Regions from separate parts of the Saccharopolyspora sp. SCSIO 74807 genome, predicted to be linked through region 1. Evidence: riboswitches for the same ligand, from Rfam matches in the RefSeq annotation. Region 1 holds a riboswitch; each other region holds the start of a gene.
What was found. A riboswitch is a leader RNA that binds a small molecule or an ion and turns the genes downstream of it on or off. The one in region 1 is predicted to bind glycine.
Positions count from the first base shown of each region.

Region 2: another riboswitch for glycine. It lies ahead of gcvP (aminomethyl-transferring glycine dehydrogenase); the one in region 1 lies ahead of gcvT (glycine cleavage system aminomethyltransferase GcvT).
Region 3: another riboswitch for glycine. It lies ahead of gcvH (glycine cleavage system protein GcvH); the one in region 1 lies ahead of gcvT (glycine cleavage system aminomethyltransferase GcvT).

Region 1 covers NZ_CP146100.1:6,680,815-6,688,018, forward strand. The annotation lists gene V1457_RS30505 (Tm-1-like ATP-binding domain-containing protein) at 1-357, opposite strand, end outside; gene V1457_RS30510 (hypothetical protein) at 432-575, opposite strand; gene V1457_RS30515 (hypothetical protein) at 677-829, opposite strand; gene V1457_RS30520 (acyl-CoA dehydrogenase family protein) at 922-2,100, opposite strand; gene V1457_RS30525 (long-chain fatty acid--CoA ligase) at 2,133-3,755, opposite strand; gene V1457_RS30530 (TetR/AcrR family transcriptional regulator) at 3,931-4,566, shown strand; glycine riboswitch at 4,771-4,883, shown strand; glycine riboswitch at 4,884-4,980, shown strand; gene gcvT (glycine cleavage system aminomethyltransferase GcvT) at 5,114-6,229, shown strand; gene glyA (serine hydroxymethyltransferase) at 6,377-7,204, shown strand, end outside.
Region 2 covers NZ_CP146100.1:4,316,690-4,323,893, forward strand. The annotation lists gene garA (glycogen accumulation regulator GarA) at 58-519, shown strand; gene V1457_RS19765 (bifunctional nuclease family protein) at 1,058-1,534, shown strand; gene V1457_RS19770 (MerR family transcriptional regulator) at 1,878-2,408, shown strand; glycine riboswitch at 2,547-2,648, shown strand; gene gcvP (aminomethyl-transferring glycine dehydrogenase) at 2,816-5,713, shown strand; gene V1457_RS19780 (HesB/YadR/YfhF-family protein) at 5,795-6,079, shown strand; gene V1457_RS19785 (3-methyladenine DNA glycosylase) at 6,261-7,166, opposite strand.
Region 3 covers NZ_CP146100.1:558,486-565,689, reverse strand. The annotation lists gene V1457_RS02560 (hypothetical protein) at 1-209, opposite strand, end outside; gene ald (alanine dehydrogenase) at 558-1,673, opposite strand; gene V1457_RS02550 (glycoside hydrolase family 30 beta sandwich domain-containing protein) at 1,777-3,192, opposite strand; glycine riboswitch at 3,372-3,462, shown strand; gene gcvH (glycine cleavage system protein GcvH) at 3,603-3,977, shown strand; gene V1457_RS02540 (L-serine ammonia-lyase) at 4,004-5,365, shown strand; gene V1457_RS02535 (DUF202 domain-containing protein) at 5,441-5,767, opposite strand; gene V1457_RS02530 (YidH family protein) at 5,770-6,195, opposite strand; gene V1457_RS02525 (SSI family serine proteinase inhibitor) at 6,301-6,711, opposite strand; gene V1457_RS02520 (AMP-binding protein) at 6,893-7,204, opposite strand, start outside.

The DNA of each region.
Region 1 (7,204 bases):
CACCCCGACCGGCAGCGCGCGCATCGCCGGGGTGATCAGCGCCGTGCCGCCGGAGCCACCCAGCCCCAGCACACCGGCGACGTCGTCGCGGGCGGTCAGCCAGTGCTCGAACGCCTCGGCCATCGCCGCGACGGCGGAACCGCGGTCGCCGGTGAACACGGCGCCGGCTCCGCGCGGGTGCGCGGCCGCGACCTCGGTGGCGGAGACGTCCACGTCGTCCGGGTTGTCGGCGGGATCGCCGGAGGTGCTCAGGTCGACGGTGCCGACCCGGACACCGCCGGCCGCGGCCAGACCGGCCACGTACCGCAACTCCGCACCCTTGGTGTCGAACGTGCCCACCACGTACGCCCGGCCCATCGCACCGCCTTCGCCGTCGGGGTCCACCGGAGCCGAAGCCTACTTCGCGAAGCGGTCCGGACACAGCCCGTTGATCACCAATCGGCGAGCGACCCCAGCAGCTCCGCGTCCTCGTCCAGGAACCGGCGAACTTCACGGGCGCGCAGCTCCTCGCGGTCTTCCCGCTCGGCGGCCTCGCGCGGCGGGTGCTCGTGCACCTCGTTCAACCTCAGAACCATCGTCACCACGCCAACCGCCTACTACCACGCGCTGCCGCTCATTTCCCGGGCGAGAGAACGGCCCCCGGACTTCGCCGGGGGCCGTCGCTTGCGGGCTCAGGTCACTGGCTCTTGCCCTTGCCCATGAAGCGGTTCTTGACCTGGTCGATCTTCGCCTTGTTCTTGGGGTCGGACGCGTAGCGCTTGGCCTGGTCGATCGCCTTCTTGCCCTGCGGGCTCTTGGCGAAGTCGGTCACCTTCTTGAACAGAGACATGGTCGCTCCCACTCGGACCGTTCGGGCACGGTTACCCACAGGGTACCGGCATTTCGGGCACCCGATCGAGCCCTGCAGCCCCGCGAACGCTCCTAGCCGAGCACACCGCTGACCGACGAGTGCCCCTTGAGCAGGTTGCGGGCGATGGTGCGGCGCTGGATCTCGTCGGTTCCCTCGAAGATGCGCAGCAGCCGGATGTCCCGGTACCAGCGCTCGATGGGCAGTTCGCGGGTGTAGCCCATGCCGCCGTGGATCTGCATCATCCGGTCCACGATCTCGTTGGCGCGGGTGCCGCCGTAGAGCTTGGCGATGCTCTGCGCGTGCCGCGAGTCCATGCCCTGGTCGGACTGCCACGCGGCCTGCAGCACCAGCCAGCGCAGCGATTCGATCTCCACCGCGGAGTCGGCGATCATCCACTGGATGGCCTGGCGATCGGCGATCGGCGCGCCGAAGGTCTTCCTGCTGCGCGCGTAGTCCATGGACATCTCCATCATGCGTTCGCAGCCGCCGAGCGCGCGGGCGGGCAGCAGGTACCGGCCGCGGCCGATCCACTGCATGGCGAGCTTGAAGCCGCCGCCGACCTCGCCGAGCACGTTCTCCTCCGGCACCCGCACGCCGTCGAACTGCAGCGCGGCGGGCTGCCGGTCCCACTCGCCCATGATCTCGATCGGCTCGGACTTCCAGCCCGCGTCCCGGTCGGCGAGGAAGCAGGTGACTCCGCCGTCGGCGCCCTTGTCCTTGTCGGTGACGGCGAAGACCATCGTGAAGTCGGCGTCGATGCCGCCGGTGATGAACGTCTTCTCGCCGTCGATCACCCACTCCGAGCCCTCCTTGCGGGCGGTGGTGCGGATGTCCTTCGCGTCCGATCCGGCGCCGGGTTCGGTGATCGCGAAGCAGGACTTGCGCTCGCCTTCGATGGTGGGCAGCAGGTAGCGCCGCTGCTGGTCCTCGTTGGCGTGGTAGAGGATGTTGTCGGCGTAGCCGCCGAAGCTGAACGGCACGAACGTGCGGCCCAGCTCGATCTCGATCAGCGCGGTCAGCACCGCGGAAAGCCCCATCCCGCCGTACTCCTCCGGGGTCTGCACGCCCCAGAATCCGGCGTCGCGGGCCTTCTGCCGCAGCTGCCCGAGCTCTTGCTTGGTCAGCCCGCGCTCGTGGTTGCGCTCGCGGCGCAGCACCTCCTGCTCCAGCGGCATGAGTTCGCGCTGCACGAAGGTGCGCACCCAGTCGCGGATGTCCCGCTCTTCCTCGGTGAGCGAAAAGTCGACCATCAGTGCTGTTCCTTTCCGAATCCGGCCCGGGCTCAGCCGCGAGCGGCGGTGTTCGTCTCGGTGAGCTGCTCGCGCAGTTCGCGCTTGAGGACCTTGTGGCTGGGACCGAGCGGCAGTTCGTCGACGAACACGACGCGGCGCGGGTACTTGTGGTGCGCGGTCTGCTCGGCGGCCCACGCCCGGATCGCCCCGGACAGCGAATCGTCGGCGAGCTCGCCCGGTTCGGGGACCACGACCGCGCAGATCTCCTCGCCGCGTTCGGGGTCGGGCAGGCCGATCACCGCGCACTGCGCGACGGCCGGGTGCCGGATCAGCAGCTCCTCCACCTCGCGCGGGTAGATGTTGTAGCCGTTGCGGATGATCAGGTCCTTCTTGCGGTCCACGATGGACAGGTAGCCGTCGGCGTCCTTGCGGCCCATGTCGCCGGTGCGGAACCAGCCGTCGACCACCGCGGCGCGGGTGGCCGCGGGGTCGCCGAGGTAGCCGGCGAACACGTTGTGGCCGCGGATGACGATCTCGCCGGTCTGGCCGGTGGGCAGCAGCTCGATGCGGTCGTCGACGTCCGGGTCGGCGACCTCGGCGTCGACGCCCCACAGCGGGTGCCCCACGGTTCCGGCGCGCGCGCCGAACGCCGGCTGGTTCACGGTGGCGGTCGGCGAGGTCTCGGACAGCCCGTAGCCCTCGTGGATGGACGCGCCGAAGCGCCGCTCGAAGTTCTCCAGCACCGCAACCGGCAGCGCGGCGCCGCCGGAGACGCACAGCCGCAGGCTGGGCAGCGCTGTTTCCGGCCCGGCGGCTTCCAGCATCCGGATGTACATCGTCGGCACTCCGTTGAGCTGGGTGACTTCGTGCCGCCGGATCAGCTCGAGAGCTTCGCCGGGGTCGAACTTGGGTTGCAGCACCAGCGCGGCACCGGCGCGGAACGTGGTGTTCAGCGAGACGGTCTGGCCGAACACGTGGAACAGCGGCAGGCAGCCGAGCACCTTGTCGTCGCGCCGGGTGTCGTTCGCGTCGAAGGCGTTCACCACGGCGTTCATGACCAGGTTGAGGTGCGTGAGCACGGCGCCCTTGGGGCGTCCCGTGGTTCCGCTGGTGTAGAAGATGACCGCCGGGTCCTCGGGGGCGCGGGTCGCGAAGGACGCCACCGGTTCGGCGGCCGCGGCCAGTTCGGTCAGTGAGGTGGTTTCCGGCGAGGCCTCCGGATCGCCGCCGGGGCCGACGGTCAGCACCGGGACGCCGACGCGGCGCGCGGACTCCTCCGCCAGCGCGCGCTGCGAGGTGTGCCCGATGACGAGCTTGGCGCCCGAGTCGCGCAGCAGGTGCGCCGCTTCGTCCGGCACCAGCAGCAGCGGCACCGGCACCACGACGGCGCCCGCGGTGAGCACGGCGTAGTAGGCGCGCACGAAGTCGATGACGTTGGGTGCGACGATCGCGACCCGGTCGCCGGGCTGCACTCCCCGTCCGCGCAGCGCTGCGGCGTGCGCGCGGACCTGCTCCCACAGCTGCCCGTAGCCGACGTGCTGGTCGCCCTCGATGACCGCGGTCGCCGACGGCCGCAGGCGGGCCGGCTCGGCGAGCACGGACGCCAGGGACAGCGTCGTCGACCGCTGGCCGGGCGTCGTCGGCTGCGCAATCGAACTGTCGTCGTTGACCATCGGCGGCCTCCTCGCCGGACGCGCCGGGCGTCCCGCGAGAAGTGGACACCCGGCAACTAACGTCGTTAGTTTTGGACTCTAGGACCACCCCGAGCGCTGCGGCAAGAGCGCAGCACCGGACACTGTCGGTGCCGGGAAGACCCCGGAGCGGAGCGTCGAACAGGGGGAAGCGCGGATGGGACGGCCGAAGAGCCCGCTGCTGACCTCCGAACGCATCCGTACCTGCGGGCTGGAGATCATCGATTCGCACGGCCTCGAAGCGCTGTCCATGCGCCGCCTCGCCGACGCGCTCGGCGTGCGCGCCGCCTCGCTGTACAACCACGTCGCCACCAAGGACGCGCTGCTGCACGAGATCGCCAACGGCGTGATGGCCAGCGTGGACACCAGCGGTTTCGGCACCGACTGGACCACCGGGCTGCTGCGCTGGGCCCGCTCCTACCGGGCCGCGCTGGCCGCGCATCCGAACCTGGTGCCGTTCATGGCCTCGGGACCGGCCCGGCGGGAGACCTCGCTCAGCCGCGCCGACGCCGTGCACGGCGGGCTGACCAGCGCGGGCTGGCCGCCGCGCTACGCCACCATGATCGGGGCCTCCACGAAGTACCTGGTGGTCGGCTCCGCCATGGGCTCGTTCGCGGGCGGGTTCCCGGACGACGCCGAGATCTACGACGACCGGTTCCCGCACCTGCGGCAGGCGCACAAGCTGCGCGAGCACGCCGCGGAGATCGACGACGACAGCTTCGAGCTGGCGCTGCGAGCGCTGGTGGATGGTCTGCGCGCGCAGTTCGAGCTGGTCGCAGCGAACACGTCGTGATTGATCATTAATACTGAATTTTCGATCTTCGCCTCGCCGGCGGCGCAGCCGCCGAGCAGCCGACCGTGCAAGCCACCGACACCGCTACGCAGCGAATCCGAAGAACACTATTCGTGACGGGACAGGGCTCACGTTCGGTTGACTGCGAAACGTGATCTCCGTAGCGTCAGCCAGCAACCGAAAGCCCAACTGAACAGCCGCCGACGACGTCGTGCGGGAGAGACTCCCCCCACCAGGAGCCCCTGGTATGCGGCCGTGGAGCGCCGAAGGAGCAATCCTCCCCACCAAACTCTCAGGCCCCGCACCGCACGACAGCAGGCGATCACGGAGAAAAGCAGGGATCCGCATCCCTCGCCCACGGTGCAAGCCGCACGAGCGCGGCGAAACTCTCAGGCCAATGACTCCGGGGAGGCCGGCCGGCGCCCACCGCGCCCGTCGCCGCCGAGGTGCTCGAGCTGCAGCTTCCGCTGGGGCTATGGTTTCCGCTGGAAGTGGCCGCAGCCGGTCCTCGGACGTGATCGGTGCCGATGAGGAGGAGTTCCGCACCATGACGTCGTCGCCGCCCTCCGCGCGTCAGACACCTCTCCACGAGGTGCACCGAGCGCTAGGCGCCCACTTCACCGAGTTCGCGGGCTGGCAGATGCCGGTGCGCTACTCCGGTGACACCGCCGAGCACCAAGCGGTGCGCAACACCGCGGGCCTGTTCGACCTCTCGCACATGGGCGAGATCCGGATCAGCGGCCCGCAGGCCGCCGAGGCGCTGGACTACGCGCTGGTGGCGAAGGCATCCGGCATAACGGCCGGGCGTGCCCGCTACACGATGCTCTGCGACGCCGACGGCGGCGTGCTCGACGACCTGATCGTCTACCGGCTGGCCGAGCAGGAATACCTGGTGGTCGCCAACGCCGCGAACGCCGACGTGGTCTCCGCCGAGCTGGAACGGCGCGTGCAGGGCTTCGACGCCGCGTACGAGGACGTTTCCGCGGACTACGCGCTGATCGCGGTACAGGGCCCGAAGGCCGTCGAGATCCTCGCGCCGCTGACCGACACGGACCTGTCCACGGTCAAGTACTTCGCCGGCTACCGCAGCACGGTCGCGGGCGCGCAGGTGATGCTGGCGCGCACCGGCTACACCGGTGAGGACGGCTTCGAGCTGTTCACCTCACCCGCCGACGCCCCGGCGGTCTGGCACGCGCTGGCCGAGTCCGGGCAGCAGCACGAGCTGGCCCCTGCCGGGCTGTCCTGCCGGGACACCTTGCGGTTGGAGGCGGGGATGCCGCTGCACGGCCACGAGCTCTCCACCGGCCTCACCCCGTTCCACGCGAACCTCGGGCGGGTGGTGAAGCTGGACAAGCCGGGTGACTTCGTCGGCAAGGCCGCGCTGGCCCGCGTCGCCGAGGAGCCCACCGAACGCACCCTGGTCGGGCTCAGCACCGATGCGCGCCGCGCGCCGCGGCACGGGTACCCGGTGCTGGACGCCGCGGGTGCCGAGGTCGGCGAGGTGACCAGCGGTGCGCCGTCGCCCACGCTGGGACATCCGATCGGGATGGCTTACGTGGACCGCGCGCACAGCGCGCCCGGCACCGAGCTGAAGGTCGACATCCGCGGCAGGAGCATCGACGTGCAGGTCGTCGAGCTGCCGTTCTACCGACGGTCGAACTGACCACCCGCGGGCGAGATGCCCGCACGCCCACGCCGGCCGGAGGGCAGCGCGGCCCGCATCCGGCACGGCCCACATCACCATTCAGAGCCCATCGAGCACATTCAGAGCCCACGTGCAGGGCCCACATCGAGCACAGGAGGCAATGCGATGTCCGCACCGGACCTGTTCAACGATTCGCTGTCGGCGGTGGATCCGGAGGTGGCGGCCGCGGTCGGCGCTGAGTTGTCGCGGCAGCAGAACACGCTGGAGATGATCGCGTCGGAGAACTTCGCGTCGCAGGCGGTGTTGCAGGCGCAGGGGTCGGTGCTGACGAACAAGTACGCCGAGGGCTATCCGGGCAAGCGGTATTACGGCGGTTGCGAGCACGTGGACGTCGTCGAGCAGTTGGCGATCGATCGGGCCAAGGAGCTCTTCGGCGCGTCGTTCGCGAACGTGCAGCCGCACTCGGGGGCGCAGGCCAATGCTGCGGCGATGTTCGCGCTGCTCAAGCCGGGTGACACGATCATGGGCCTGGACCTGGCGCATGGCGGGCACCTCACCCACGGGATGCGGATCAACTTCTCCGGCAAGCTCTACAACGTGGTGCCGTACCACGTCTCGGAGCAGGACCACCGGGTCGACATGGACGAACTCGCCCGCCTGGCCCGCGAGAACAAACCCCAGATGATCATCGCCGGGTGGTCGGCCTACCCGCGCCAGCTCGACTTCGCCCGGTTCCGCGAGATCGCCGACGAGGTCGGGGCGTACCTGATGGTCGACATGGCGCACTTCGCCGGGCTGGTCGCCGCGGGGCTGCACCCGAACCCGCTGCCGCACGCGCACGTGGTCACCACGACCACGCACAAAACCCTCGGCGGCCCGCGCGGCGGGGTGATCCTCTCCGCGGACGACGAGTTCACCAAGAAGTTCAACTCCGCGGTGTTCCCCGGCCAGCAAGGCGGCCCCCTCGAGCACGTGATCGCGGGCAAGGCGGTG
Region 2 (7,204 bases), 2.4 Mb from region 1:
ACGGCGCGGTACGTTGGAACGCACTTGCACGACCCATCCGCGCAGAGGAGAGCTCAGGTGAGCCAGAACGACGGGCCCGGCGGCGTTCCGCCGGAGCAGTCACCGGAGACCACCTCGGTCTTCAGGCCGTTCCTGTCGGAATCGGAGAGCACCGAGAGTGCGGCTCCGGAGCCTGCGGCCTCCGGAGTCGACGCGCTGCCCGCCGGGTCCGCCCTGCTGGTGGTCAAGCGCGGCCCGAACGCGGGGTCGCGATTCCTGCTCGACCGGGAGACCACCAGCTCGGGTCGGCACCCCGACAGCGACATATTCCTCGACGACGTCACCGTTTCCCGTCGCCACGCCGAGTTCCGGCGCGAGGGCAGCGACTTCGTCGTCGTGGACGTGGGCAGCTTGAACGGGACCTACGTCAACCGGGAACCGGTGGACACCTCGGTGCTGGCCAACGGCGACGAGGTGCAGATCGGCAAGTTCCGGCTGGTGTTCCTGACCGGGCCGATCGACGGCGGCCAGGGACGCTGAAGGTCCGCGGCCGTTCCGCGACGGGGCGGCGTCCACGGCGCCGCCCCGACGGCATCCGAGGCGATCGTCCGATCGCGGCACCGGAGGCGATCATCCGATCGCCGGGTGCGGAGCCGCCGGTCCGTCCTCGCCCGATGCCCTCCGCGAGGCTCTGACCAGCGGTTGGCCGTTGGGGCTGCGGTGTATCGTTGCTGTGGGCGTCGTTGCGCTGCAGCAACCGGCAGGGCGCGGGAACTCCCCGTTCGCCCGGAGCCCGCAGCGGGCGAACGATCTCGGCAGCATCGCGAACGGCACCGGCGAGCGGAACCGGAGTCGGTCGACGAACAAGGGCCTGCACCGGCGGCACCGGCGTTCGCGCGCGGTCCGGCGAGCAGGCGGTACGAACCGGAAAAAGCCGTTCAGCGAGCGGAAAATCCGGCCGGAGGCGATGGCCAGTGGTAGGCGTGTCCGCCGTATCGCGGGTAGCGTCGGAGGCGTCGGTGCGCGATCCTCGACCAAGGATGTCACGCTTCGGCGCGCTGGAGGAGGCGATGAGACGATGAGCAGCGAGATGCGCGTCGTCGGCGTGCGAGTGGAACTACCAGCCAACCAGCCGATTCTGCTGCTGCGCGAAACCGACGGTGAGCGGTACTTGCCGATCTGGATCGGATCGGTGGAGGCCACCGCGATCGCGCTGGAGCAGCAGGGTGTGCGGCCGGCCAGACCCCTGACCCACGATCTGCTCAAGGACGTCATCGGCGCCCTCGGGCGGGATCTGGAGCAGGTGCGGATCACCGATCTGCAGGAGGGCACGTTCTTCGCCGAGCTGATCTTCGACGGGGACGTGCGGGTCTCGGCCCGCCCGAGCGACTCGGTCGCGCTGGCGCTGCGGGTCGGGGTGCCGATCCACGCCGACGAATCGGTGCTGGACGAAGCCGGGCTGATCATCCCGGACGAGCAGGAGGACGAGGTCGAGAAGTTCCGGGAGTTCCTGGACTCGGTCTCGCCGGAGGACTTCCGGGGCGCGGATACCTGACCGCCCCGGTGCGCCACGACGGCTCCCGCTGCCGAGAGGCACGGGAGCCGTTCGCATTTCCGGCCCGGTGGCGGGGAATTCCCGGTGGGGTGTCCGCCCGGCGGGGGTGCGTCCGCGCGTCGCGTTGACCCGCCCACGGGGTGGGCTTACCGTCGTTGCAACGCGAATTGCTCCGATGTGATTTTCCAGGTCGGGCGCTCGCGGCCCGGTCGCGGGAGCTCCGGGGCGGCAGCCGCCCGGTGCGGTTGTTCCCGGTGGTTCGCCGGCCCCGGTGGCCGGACGAGGGGAGGCAGGCGTGGTGGAGCGAGCACCCGGCGAAGATTCCGCGCAGCAGCCGGAACCGATGGCCGACCCCGCGTTGCCGGATCCCGCGCTGCCGGACGAACTCGTCGGCTACCGCGGACCCGCGGCCTGCCAGATCGCCGGAATCACCTACCGGCAGCTCGACTACTGGGCCAGGACCAAGCTGGTCGGCCCGTCCATCCGCAGCGCCGCCGGTTCGGGTTCGCAGCGGTTGTACTCGTTCAAGGACATCCTGGTGCTGAAGGTGGTCAAGCGGCTGCTGGACACCGGGGTCTCGTTGCACAACATCCGGCTGGCGGTGGAGCACCTGCGCGGCCGCGGGGTGCGCGACCTGGCGAAGATCACGTTGTTCAGCGACGGCACCACGGTCTACGAGTGCACCTCCGCGGAAGAGGTCGTCGACCTGCTGCAGGGCGGGCAGGGCGTGTTCGGCATCGCGGTCAGCGGTGCGATGCGGGAGATCACCGGCACCATCCACGAGTTCCCGGCGGAAAGAGCCGACACCGCCGACCCCGAAGAGCCCGTCGATGACGAGCTGTCCCGCAGGCGTCGGGACCGGCAAACGGGCTGAACCGGTTCGGCGGCCCCGGCCCGGGGATTTCGCGTGGACACGGTGCGTGCGCAGCGCGTCCGGTGCGTGGGACGTTCGGACGCGACGAAGATCGCACCGGTCGGCGCTCACTGGATCGGGTAGGGTGCGAGGCATCGCAGACCCCGTGCGGGAGAGTCCGCCGGTGATCCGGTCGCCGGCGGCGCCGAAGGAGCAAACCCTCCCCGACAACCTCTCAGGCGGCTGGACCGCACGGGCGAGATACCTCTGGAAAGAGGTGCCACCGGACGAGGTGGCGCCCGCCGACGGTGCAAGTCCGGTCCGACCGGGCGAAGCTCTCAGGCGTTCGCGATGCGGACAGTGACAGAGGGGGAGGGCAGCACACAACGCTGCCGCCCTGTGTCCGCTGCGATGAATGAGGTGTGGCGATGACGACCGAAGACCGGATCCCGCTGGCCGCCCTGGAACACGGAACCCCGTTCGCCGACCGCCACGTCGGGCCGCTGCCCGCCGAACTGGCCCGGATGCTGGACGTGATCGGCGTCGGCTCGCTGGAGGAACTCGCCCAGTCCGCGGTGCCGTCCGGCATCCGCGAGCGCGACCTGCACTTGGCGCTGCCGGAACCGGCGACGGAGGCGGAGGCGCTCGCCGAGCTGCGCGAGCGCGCGAGCCGCAACCGGCCGCACACCGAGATGATCGGGCTCGGCTACCACCCGACGATCACGCCGCCGGTGATCCGCCGCAACGTGCTGGAGAACCCGGCGTGGTACACCGCCTACACGCCGTACCAGCCGGAGATCTCGCAGGGCCGCCTGGAGGCGCTGCTGAACTTCCAGACCATGGTCGCGGACCTGACCGGGGTGCCGGTCTCGAACTCCTCGATGCTGGACGAGTCCACCGCCGCGGCCGAGGGCATGACCCTGGTGCGCCGCGCGGGACGGAACAAGTCGCCGCGGTTCGTCGTGGACGCCGACACCATGCCGCAGACGCGTTCGGTGATCGAGACCCGTGCCGAGCCGCTGGGCATCGAGATCGTCGAGGCCGACCTCTCCGCCGGTCCGCAGGGCCTGCCGGAGGGGGACTTCTTCGGTGCGCTGCTGGCCTACCCGGGCGCATCGGGCGCGCTGCGCGACCACGAGGCGATCATCGCCGAGGTGCACGAGCGCGGCGCGATGGCCGTGGTCAGCGCCGACCTGCTGGCGCTGACGCTGCTGCGCGCGCCGGGGGAGATCGGTGCCGACGTCGTGGTCGGCACGACGCAGCGCTTCGGCGTGCCGATGGGCTTCGGCGGCCCGCACGCCGGGTACATGGCGGTGCGCAAGGGCATCGAGCGGCAGTTGCCCGGCAGGCTGGTCGGGGTGAGCGTGGACGCCGACGGGGATCAGGCTTACCGGCTCGCGCTGCAGACCCGTGAGCAGCACATCCGCCGCGAGAAGGCCACCAGCAACATCTGCACCGCGCAGGTCCTGCTGGCCGTGATGTCGTCGATGTACGCGGTCTACCACGGCCCGGGCGGGCTGCGCGCCATCGCGCAGCGGGCGCACCGGATGGCGGCGGTGCTGGCCGAGCGGCTGCGCCGCGGCGGGGTCGAGGTCGTGCACGCGGAGTTCTTCGACACGATCGTCACGCGGGTGCCGGGCCGGGCGGCGGAGGTCGTCGACGCCGCTCGCGGCGAGGGGATCAACCTGCGCCACATCGACGCCGACCACGTGGGCCTCAGCTGCGACGAGACCACCACCCGGGAGACGCTGCTGAAGGTCCTCAGCGCGTTCGGGTTCGGTGGCGAGACGCTGACCGGGGTGGACGAGCTGGACGCGGAGACGGCCGACGCGCTGCCCACCGCACTGCTGCGCACGTCCGACTACATGACGCACCCGGTGTTCCACACGCACCGCTCGGAGACCTCGCTGCTGCGTTACCTGCGCAAGCTCTCGGACACCGACCTGGCGCTGGACCGCAGCATGATCCCGCTGGGCTCGTGCACGATGAAGCTCAACGCCACCGCCGAGATGGAGCCGGTGACCTGGCCCGAGTTCGCCGAGGTGCACCCGTTCGCACCCGGGCAGGACGCGGCGGGGCTGCTCGAGGTGGTGCACGACCTGGAGCGCTGGCTGACCGAGATCACCGGCTACGACGCGGTCAGCGTGCAGCCGAACGCGGGCAGCCAGGGCGAATTCGCCGGTCTGCTGGCCATCCGCGCCTACCACCACAGCCGTGGTGAGGCGGCGCGGGACGTCTGCCTGATCCCGGCCAGCGCGCACGGCACGAACGCCGCCAGCGCCGTGATGGCCGGGCTGCGCGTGGTCGTGGTGCGCTGCGACGACCAGGGCAACATCGAGATGGACCACCTGCGCGAGGTCGTCGAGCAGCACCGCGACGACCTGGCCGGGATCATGATCACTTACCCGTCCACGCACGGCGTCTACGAGGACACCGTGCAACAGGTGTGCGGGCTGGTGCACGACGCGGGCGGGCAGGTCTACGTCGACGGCGCGAACCTCAACGCGCTGATCGGGCTGGCCCGGATGGGCCGGTTCGGCGCGGACGTCTCGCACCTGAACCTGCACAAGACGTTCTGCATCCCGCACGGCGGCGGTGGTCCCGGCGTGGGGCCGATCGGTGTTCGCGCGCACCTGGCGCCGTTCCTGCCGAACCACCCGCTGCAGCCCGCGGCCGGTCCCGAGACCGGGGTCGGCCCGATCAGCGCCGCGCCGTGGGGCAGCGCCTCGATCCTGCCGATCTCCTGGGCCTACGTGCGGATGATGGGTTCGGACGGGCTGCGCCGGGCCACGCTGACCGCGGTCGCCGCGGCCAACTACGTGGCGCGGCGGTTGGACGAGTACTTCCCGGTGCTCTACACCGGCTCCGGCGGGTTCGTCGCCCACGAGTGCATCCTGGACCTGCGCCCGATCACCAAGTCCAGCGGTGTGACCGTGGACGACGTGGCCAAGCGGCTCGCCGACTACGGGCTGCACGCGCCGACGATGTCGTTCCCGGTCGCGGGCACGTTGATGGTGGAGCCGACCGAGAGCGAGAACCTCGCCGAACTCGACCGGTTCTGCGCGGCGATGATCGCCATCCGCGGGGAGATCGACAAGGTGGCCGCCGGGCAGTGGCCCGCCGACGACAACCCGCTGGTGCAGGCGCCGCACACCGCCCCGGCGCTGGCCGGTACGTGGGAGCACGCCTACACGCGCGCCGAGGCCGCCTACCCGCTGGGCACCTCGGAGGCGAAGGTGTGGCCTGCCGTTCGCCGCATCGACGGCGCGCGCGGTGACCGCAACCTCGTGTGCTCGTGCCCTCCGCTTTCGGCCTACGAGGCATGATCGCGCGGGGGTGAGCGGGCGACCGGCCGGATGCACTACGGTGGGCGGTTCCATCCGACCGCCTCCGAGAGGAGTGCAGCAATGCTCACGATCAGCGAGAGCGCAGCCGAGGTCATCAAGGTCGTGCTGGCCGGTGGTGAATCGGGCGAGAGCTCGGGGCTGCGGATCGCGCCGGTCGCCAACGCGTCCGGTGAGGGCGAGCTCCAGGCGGCCATCGCCAGCGAGCCGCAGGCCGACGACGAGGTGGTCGAGGAGTCCGGTGCCCGGGTGTTCCTCGAGCCGCAGGCCGCGTCGCTGCTCGGGGACAAGGTCCTCGACGCCGAGCGCGACGACAACGGTGAGCTGAGCCTGGCCGTTCGGGAATGAGCTGATCGGCCCGCCGCCGCGTGGTGGCGGGCCGATTTCGTTCGGATCGAAGTGCGGCTCGCTGGGCGGAGTCGCTTTGGAACCGGAGTTGTTCAGGGACCGAAGCCGCTTTCTGCCCGGAGCCCCTTTAGGACCCGGAGCCCCTTTAGGACCCGGAGCCGCTTTAGGGCCGGAAATCGTTTCAGGGCTGGGAATCGCTCAACTCGGAACGAGCTGCCTCGGCCGTTTCCGCCGCCAGCAGCCCCGCGCAGACCTCGATCAGCCGGGTGCGCAATCCGCCCGCCTCATCGGCGAATTCGCGTTGCCGCGCCGCGTATTCGGCGCGCCCTTCCGCCGTTTCCACCGCGATCGGTTCGTATCCGAGTTCGCGCAGGTCGTACGGGCTCGCGCGCATGTCGACCGCGCGGATGCGCGCGGCCAGGTCGAAGCAGTCGGCGATCAGCTCGGACGGCACCAGCGGGTCGAGCTTGTAGGCCCACTTGAACAGGTCCATGTTGTTGTGCAGGCAGCCCGGCTGTTCCATCGCGACCTGATCGGCGCGGGTCGGTTGCAGCGCATTCAGCGGCCGGGCCTGCGGGGTGAAGAATCGGAAGGCGTCGTGGTGGCTGCATCGGATCTGCATGGACTCCACGACTTCATCGGTGCCGCGGTGCCCGAGTCGCAACGGCCAGGAAGCGTGCCGCACGTCCTCCGGCGTGGTGCGGTACAGCATGGCCCACTCGTGCAGGCCGAAGCAGCCCAGGAACGGCCGCCGGTCTTGCACCGCGGTCAGCAGGTCCCGCACGAAACGCGCGGTGTCCAGGCGTTTCGCCGTGCGTGCCGCGGGGGACAGTGCGACGCCTTGCGGCAGCGCGACGTAGCCGCGCCGGTCCAGGAACTCCTCGCCGCCCGCGAGCGCGACGCCGAGGCCGGGTTGCCAGCGCTCCAGCAGCGACGGGCGGTGCGAGTAGTAGGTGAACAGGAAGTCCATCACCGGGTGCGGGATGCCCTCGCGCCGCCTGCGGCGATGCGGTTCGGTCCACTGCCGCACCCGCTGCCGATGCGCGGCTCGGCGTGCGCGCCACTCCTGCTCGGCAAGCACTTGCATAGTGCGGCCAGGATAGGCGAGGACCGGGCCGGGCCTTC
Region 3 (7,204 bases), 570 kb from region 1:
CGCCGGCTGCGCAACGTTCCCGAACAGGCAGGGCAGTGACCGTCGAGATCGGGCTGGTGCCGGGCCAACAGCGCGCGGAGACCTTCGGTGAGGCGGCGCAGCTCGGAACGCGTCACCGGCAGCAGGGCCTCGGCGCCGCCGTCGGCGGCCACTCGGTCCAGTCGCGCCAGCCGGTCCAGGACGGCCTCGCGCATCTTCGCCTCGTCCACGGTGGGCTCCCCCGTATTCTCGGGCCCGATCGTCGGCCCTTCGCGTCCGGCCGGGTCGCGGCCGGTGCGCCGAGCGCGGGCGCCCGCGGCCGATCTTCGCGCCCTCCCATCGGCAGGTGTCCGGCCGAGCTGCACCCGGACGCGTCGAACTCACTCCTTCGGGTGGTTATCGATTCGGCTGCCGATTCGAGTCGCCGACGCGCTCCGCGTCGTCGGAAATCAGGCGTTCGTGGCCTACACTGGTGTTGGCGGCCCGCTCCCGGTGACCCCCAGGCCGGTTGAGCGGGCCGCCCCATACGTTCCGTGCAGCGCTCCGGGGCTCTCGCCCCCGTCAGTCCAGTACCCCCGTCAGTCCAGTACCGCGGACGGATCCGTCAGCGGCAGGTCGTGCGCCTCCGCGACCGCTGCGTTCACCAGCTTCCCGCCGTGCGTGTTCAGCCCGCCCGCCAGCGCCGGGTCCGCCGCGCACGCCGCGCGCCACCCGTGATCGGCGATGCGCAGCGCGTACGGCAGCGTCACGTTGGTGAGCGCGTGCGTCGAGGTGTTCGGCACCGCGCCCGGCATGTTGGCCACGCAGTAGAACAACGAGTCGTGCACCCGGTAGGTCGGGGCGTCGTGCGTGGTGGGCTCCGAATCGGCGAAGCAGCCGCCCTGGTCGACCGCCACGTCCACCAGCACGCTGCCCGGCTTCATCCGCGACACCAGCTCGTTCGAGACGAGCTTCGGGGCTTTCGCGCCGGGGATCAGCACCGCGCCGATCACCAGGTCGGCCGCCTGCACCGCGGATTCCACGGTGTACCGGTTCGAGGCCACGGTGCGGATGCCGCCGCGGTAGTCGCGGTCGATGTCGCGCAGCTTGTCGACGTTGGTGTCCAGCAGTTCCACGTCCGCGCCCATGCCGAGCGCGACGGTCGCGGCATTCAGCCCCGCGACCCCGCCGCCGATCACCACGACCCGCGCGGGCGCCACTCCGGGAACACCGCCGGGCAGGACACCCCGCCCGCCGCTGGGACGCAGCAGCGCGTAGGAGCCGACCTGCGGGGCCAGCCTGCCTGCGACCTCGCTCATCGGCGCCAGCAGCGGCAGGTTCCCGCCGGGTGCCTGCACGGTCTCGTAGGCGATGCCGGTGACCCCGGCGCGCATCAGCGCCCCGGTCAGCTCGGCCGATGCGGCCAGGTGCAGGTAGGTGAACAGCAGTTGCCCCTCGCGCAGCCGCGGGTACTCCTCCGGTACCGGCTCCTTCACCTTGAGCACCAGTTCGCCCGCTGCCCACGCCTCGTCCGCCGAACCGACCAGCTCCGCCCCCGCCGCGAGGTAGTCCTCGTCCGGGATCGACGAGCCGGACCCCGCGCCGGCCTGCACGAACACCTCGTGGCCGTGTGCGCGCAGCTCGTGCACGCCTGCCGGGGTGCACGCCACTCGGTACTCGTGGTTCTTGATCTCTTGCGGCACCGCGATCTTCACCCGTGCTCCCTTCCGCGTGGCTGCCACCATCCTCCGCCGGTACGCCGCGCCCGTGCTCGTCGCCGCGGTGCCATCGGCGCGGTGGACGCGCCGCGCGAAGGGCTCAGCCCGGCCAGCTGAAGGTCGCCAGCCCGCCCGCGGGCAACGTGTAGTCGAAGGCGCGGTTCTGCGCGGACACGGTGAAGGTCTGCTCGCCACCGGTCGGGTTGTGCGCGATCAGCGCGATGGAGCCGTCGGGGTTGCGGAACGCGGCGTTGCGGACTTCGCCGAGGTCGTTCGAGCCGACCCGGACGGCCCCCGGCCGCACGAACTTGCTGGCGTGCCCGAGCGCGTAGTACTCCGCGTTGTAGCGCACGTCCCCGCCATCGACGGTCGTCACGCCGGTGCAGTCGGTGCAGGCGCCGTCCAGGACCGGCCCGTGCGCGGGATCCAGCGCCAGGTTCCACAGCAGCACGCTGCTCGCGTGGTTCCGGGTGCCGCCGATGATCAGGTTGTCGGCCTGCCAGGCCAATGTGTCGCGGAAGGTGTTCGCGGGGTCGGCTGATTCGGTGCCGGAGCACTCCGTCAGGTGGATCTCGGCGTCCGGATGCGCTTCGTGCACCGCGGACTGCGCCGACGGGTCGCCGCCGTAGCAGTGGAACGCCGCGCCGTCGGTGTACTGCGCGGCGGCATCGAGGACCTGGTTCGGGTAGTCGACGTCGTCCCAGTTGTGGTCGTAGGCGAACACCTCGGTCCCCAGCCCGGCCTGCTCGAGCTTCGGCCCGAGGTCGTTGCGGACGAACGCGGCCTGCGCGTCCGGTGCCATCGGGCTGCCCGGGTACGACTCCTGCGTGTTCAGCGGCTCGTTCTGCGGGGTCAGCGCATCGATCGGCACACCAGCCCGCTGGTACGCCTGCACGAACTTCACCAGGTAGTCGGCGAACACCTGGTAGTTCTGCGCGGGCAGTTCGCCGCCGATCATCGAGCCGCCGGATTTCATCCAGCCCGGCGCGCTCCACGGCGTGGCGACCGCGTTCAGCTCCGGCGAGAGTTCCTTCGCGCGCCGCAGCAGCGGCAGGATGTCGGCCTCGTCGTGCGCGATGGAGAACTCGGACAGGTCGTAGTCGTCCTGGCCCGGAGGCACCTCGTCGTAGCTGTAGACCTCGCGCGCGAAGTCCGAGGCGCCGATCACCTGCCGCACCGCGGTCAGCCCGATGCCCTCGCGCTGGTCGAACAGCTCGGTCAGCAGTTCGTCGCGCCGCGGCGAGGCGTTCATCAACGCCGCCGACGAGTCGGTCAGCGCCGCACCGAACCCGGTCATGGTCTGGTGGGTCTCGCCCGGATCGACGGTGATCGTGCGATGCCCGCCGCCCGAGCCGAACTCGACGTCCGGCTGGCGCGCGAGCAGCTGCCCGCCGTCCTGAGTGGTCAGCCACACGCCGACCGACGGCTCGGCGTGCGCCGCAGGCGCGAGCACGAGACCCGGCGCGAACGCCGACAACACCAGCGCAGCCAGCTTTGACCTGCGAGTTCCGCGCACCGGAACCTCCCGTCGATCGGTTCCCGACCAGGGTGGTTGAACCAATCTCGCGGTGGCTAGCGCCGTTCGGCGGCACCTGCGCACCGACCATCGGGCGTGCCCGGTCCGGTGGGAGGGGCTTTGCCAGCCGCAGCGGTGCGTTTATCGTTGCCGCACACGCGACAACCGCATACCGCCGCAGAACCCGGGCGGGAGAGACCCTGCGCAGCAGGGCGCCGAAGGAGCAAACTCTCCCCGCAAACTCTCAGGCACCATGACCGCTCGGGCGAGGCGACTCTGGAAAGCGCGCGCTCCGGCGCCGCACCCACGGTGCAAGCCGCCTGCGGCGGTGAAGCTCTCAGGTTCCGCAACAGAGGGGGAGGCCCAGGACCCGGGCACGACCGTGCCCACGACGCCCTTCAGGAGCCTCCATGTCCCTGCCCGAGCAGCTGCGCTACACCGAAGAGCACGAGTGGATCGAGGACCGCGGTGACGTGGTCCGCATCGGTGTCACGCCGTACGCGGCTGAAGCGCTCGGCGACATCGTCTACGTGCAGCTCCCGGAGACCGGGGAACGCATCGAATCCGGCCAGTCCTGCGGCGAGCTGGAATCCACCAAGTCCGTCAGCGACCTGTACGCCCCGGTGACCGGTGAGGTCGTAGCGGTCAACGAGGCCGTCGTGGACGACCCGGCGGCGGTCAACGCCGACCCGTTCGGCAACGGCTGGCTGCTCGAAGTGCGCGCGGAGAGCACCGGTGCTGTGCTCACCGCCGAGCAATACGCCGCGTTCACCAGCGGCGAGTAGCCGAGCCAGGCCGGAAGGGGCAGGCCATGGCGATCAGTGTCTTCGACCTCTTCTCGGTGGGCATCGGGCCGTCGAGCTCGCACACCGTCGGCCCGATGCGGGCGGCGGGCCGGTTCGTCGCGGGGTTGCACCGCGACGGGCTGCTCGACCAGGTGGTGCGGGTGAAGGCCGAGCTGTTCGGCTCGCTGGGCGCGACCGGGCACGGCCACGGCAGCCCGAAGGCGGTGCTGCTCGGGCTGGAAGGCCACGACCCGGAGACCGTCGAGCCGTCCTCGGTCGAGCACCGGATGGACGAGGTGCGTTCCGGCGGCGGCTTGTTGCTCAACGGTGCGCGCGAGGTCCGGTTCGACCCCGACAAGGATCTGGTGATGCACCGGCGCAAATCCTTGCCGTTGCATCCGAACGGGATGCGCTTCAGCGCGCACGGGCCGCTCGGCGAGTCCGGCCCGCTGCGCGAAGCGGTGTTCTATTCGGTCGGCGGCGGTTTCGTCGTGGACGAGGACGCCACGGGCGCGGACCGGATCAAACCGGACGAGACTCCGTTGCGGCACCCGTTCAGCACCGGTGCGCAACTGCTCGAGCAGTGCTCGGAATCCGGCGCGCGGATCAGCGACGTGATGCTGGCCAACGAGCTGTCCTGGCGATCCGAGGAACAGGTGCGCGCGGGACTGCTGCACATCTGGTCGGTCATGCAGGAGTGCGTGGAAAACGGCTCCCGCAACGACGGGGTGCTGCCCGGTGGGCTCAAGGTGCGCAGACGCGCGGCGACGCTGCGGGCGAGCCTGACCGAGCGGGACGACCCGATGGAATGGCTCACGCTGTTCGCGCTGGCGGTGAACGAGGAGAACGCCGCGGGCGGGCGGGTCGTGACCGCGCCCACCAACGGTGCAGCGGGGATCGTGCCCGCGGTGCTGCACTACTACGCGCGGTTCGTGCCGGGCGCCGACGAGGACGGCATCGTGCGCTTCCTGCTCGCGGCCGGGGCGATCGGGGTGTTGTTCAAGGAGAACGCTTCGATCTCCGGTGCCGAGGTCGGTTGCCAAGGCGAAGTCGGTTCGGCGTGCTCGATGGCCGCCGCCGGGCTCGCCGAAGTGCTCGGCGCGACGCCGGGGCAGGTGGAGAACGCCGCGGAGATCGGGGTGGAGCACAACCTCGGTCTCACCTGCGATCCGGTGGGCGGTCTGGTTCAGGTTCCGTGCATCGAGCGCAACGCGGTCGCCTCGGTCAAGGCGGTCACGGCCGCGCGGATGGCCTTGCGCGGCAACGGCAGCCACGTCGTCTCGCTGGACAAGGCGATCCGCACGATGCGCGACACCGGCCGGGACATGAAGGTCAAGTACAAGGAGACGGCCCGCGGCGGTCTCGCGGTGAACGTGATCGAGTGCTGAGCCTGCGGGGAACGGGTCGTTCACCGCAGGCCAGCGGTTCCGCTGGATGGTCCGCGGAAAAACCGCGGCGGTCCGCTACAGGATCAGCGCGTAGGCCAGTGCGGTGGCTGCGGCCACCAGGGACAGAGCGGTCACGCCGGCGTGCAGCACTCCGTCGGGGAGCGGCTCGTCCGCTCGGAGGTTGCGTTCGGCCCGCCGGTGGCGGCGCCACGCCAGGAACGCGATCACTGCTGCCACCGGCAGGAACACCGCAGCGGACACCGCGGCGGCCACTGCGCTGCGGTGCGCGATCAGCCGCAGCAGCACCGCCATCCCGGCGACGAAGGCCATGATCGTGCGCAACCACGCGAGCGTGGTGCGCTCGACCTGCAAACCGGGATCCCAGGGCTCCTCGTGCGGCACGCTCAGAACCCGGTGATCAGCAGCAGGACGAACGAAGCCACGCCGATCGCGCCGAGGCCGTAGCCGATGAACGGCGCGAGCTTCGGCGACGGCAGCGGTGCGCCGGTGCGCAACGCGCGCTCCAGCCGCACCCAGCGCCCGAACGCGGCCACGCTGCACACGACCCCCGCCAGCAGCAGCAACACCGCAAGGGCGGTGCGCAGCGGGCTGTGCGTCGCGGCCGCGGCGTTCAACGCCTCCACGCCGACCCCGGCCGCCATCAGCGCCAGCGCCGTCCGGATCCACGCCAGGAACGTCCGCTCGTTGGCGAGGGTGAAGCGGGGATCGGGTTCGGTGCCCGTGCCGTAGAGCCGCTGCGGCCACCGAGAAGCGGACGATTCCCGTTGCCCGTCCGGTCTCCCGGCGGATTCGTGCTGCTCTGCGGCCATGCCGTCACGGTAATACGTCCAGTGTGGCCAGTCGGTCGAGTAGTGGTGCCGCACACGCGAACGACCCCGCGCGAAAGCCTTGCGCGGGGTCGTCGTGCGGCGGGATCAGAAGTCGTACACCGCGCCCAGCTTCGCCGCGGCCACGCACTCGTTGCCGAACTCCTGCCGGAAGTGCACCGGCTTGCCCTGCCAGTTGCCGTGCGCGGTCGCCACGACGGGCTTGAGCACCATCGGACACGGCGTGGCCGCGTGGTTCTGGCTGAGCCGGTGGAAGTCCCCGCCCGCGTCCCGCAGGCTCGCGCAGGCGGCGTCCGCCCGCGGGTGCGTGCCGCCCGCCGGGTCGCAGCTCAGCAGCGTCGTGCGCGGGGTTTCGACGCCGTTCTCGGGTCCGACCGAGAGCGTGAAAGCGCTGCGCTCGGCCGCGTCCGGGGCCGCGTTGGCCACTCCCGCGGGCACGGACGCGGCGGTGAGCAGTGCGGTCAGCAGCAGGGTGCGGGTCAGTTTGGTGGCAGCCATGTCAGGTGCGCCTCCGGGGATTCGGGGAAGTGTCCGCTCAGATGTATCGGCACATTCCCGGTCCGAACCGCACCAATACTCAAAGATCACCGAATCGAGGTTCCCCCGGTGGCGCTTCGGTGACCATCAGTGATCAACGGCGGCGATGCCGATCGGCTGCCACCACTCGGTGGTGAGCAAGTCAGGAGTACAGCGACTCCAGCACTTCGGCGTACTTGTCGTGGATGGCGTGGCGGCGCAACCGCATCGACGGGCCGAGCTCGCCGCCCTCGGCGCCCCACGTGCGGTCCAGCAGCCGGTGCCCGCGGACCTGGCCGGACGCGTCGAGCCACGAGTTCGCCGCCCCGACCGCGCGGTCCACCTCGGCGAGCACCTCCGGGTGCCGGGCCAGTTCGGCAGGCGAGGTGCCGTCGATGCCGTGCTGCCGCGCCCATTCCGGAGCCGCTTCCTCGTCCAGCACCAGCAGCGCGACCAGGTGCGGCCGTCCGTTGCC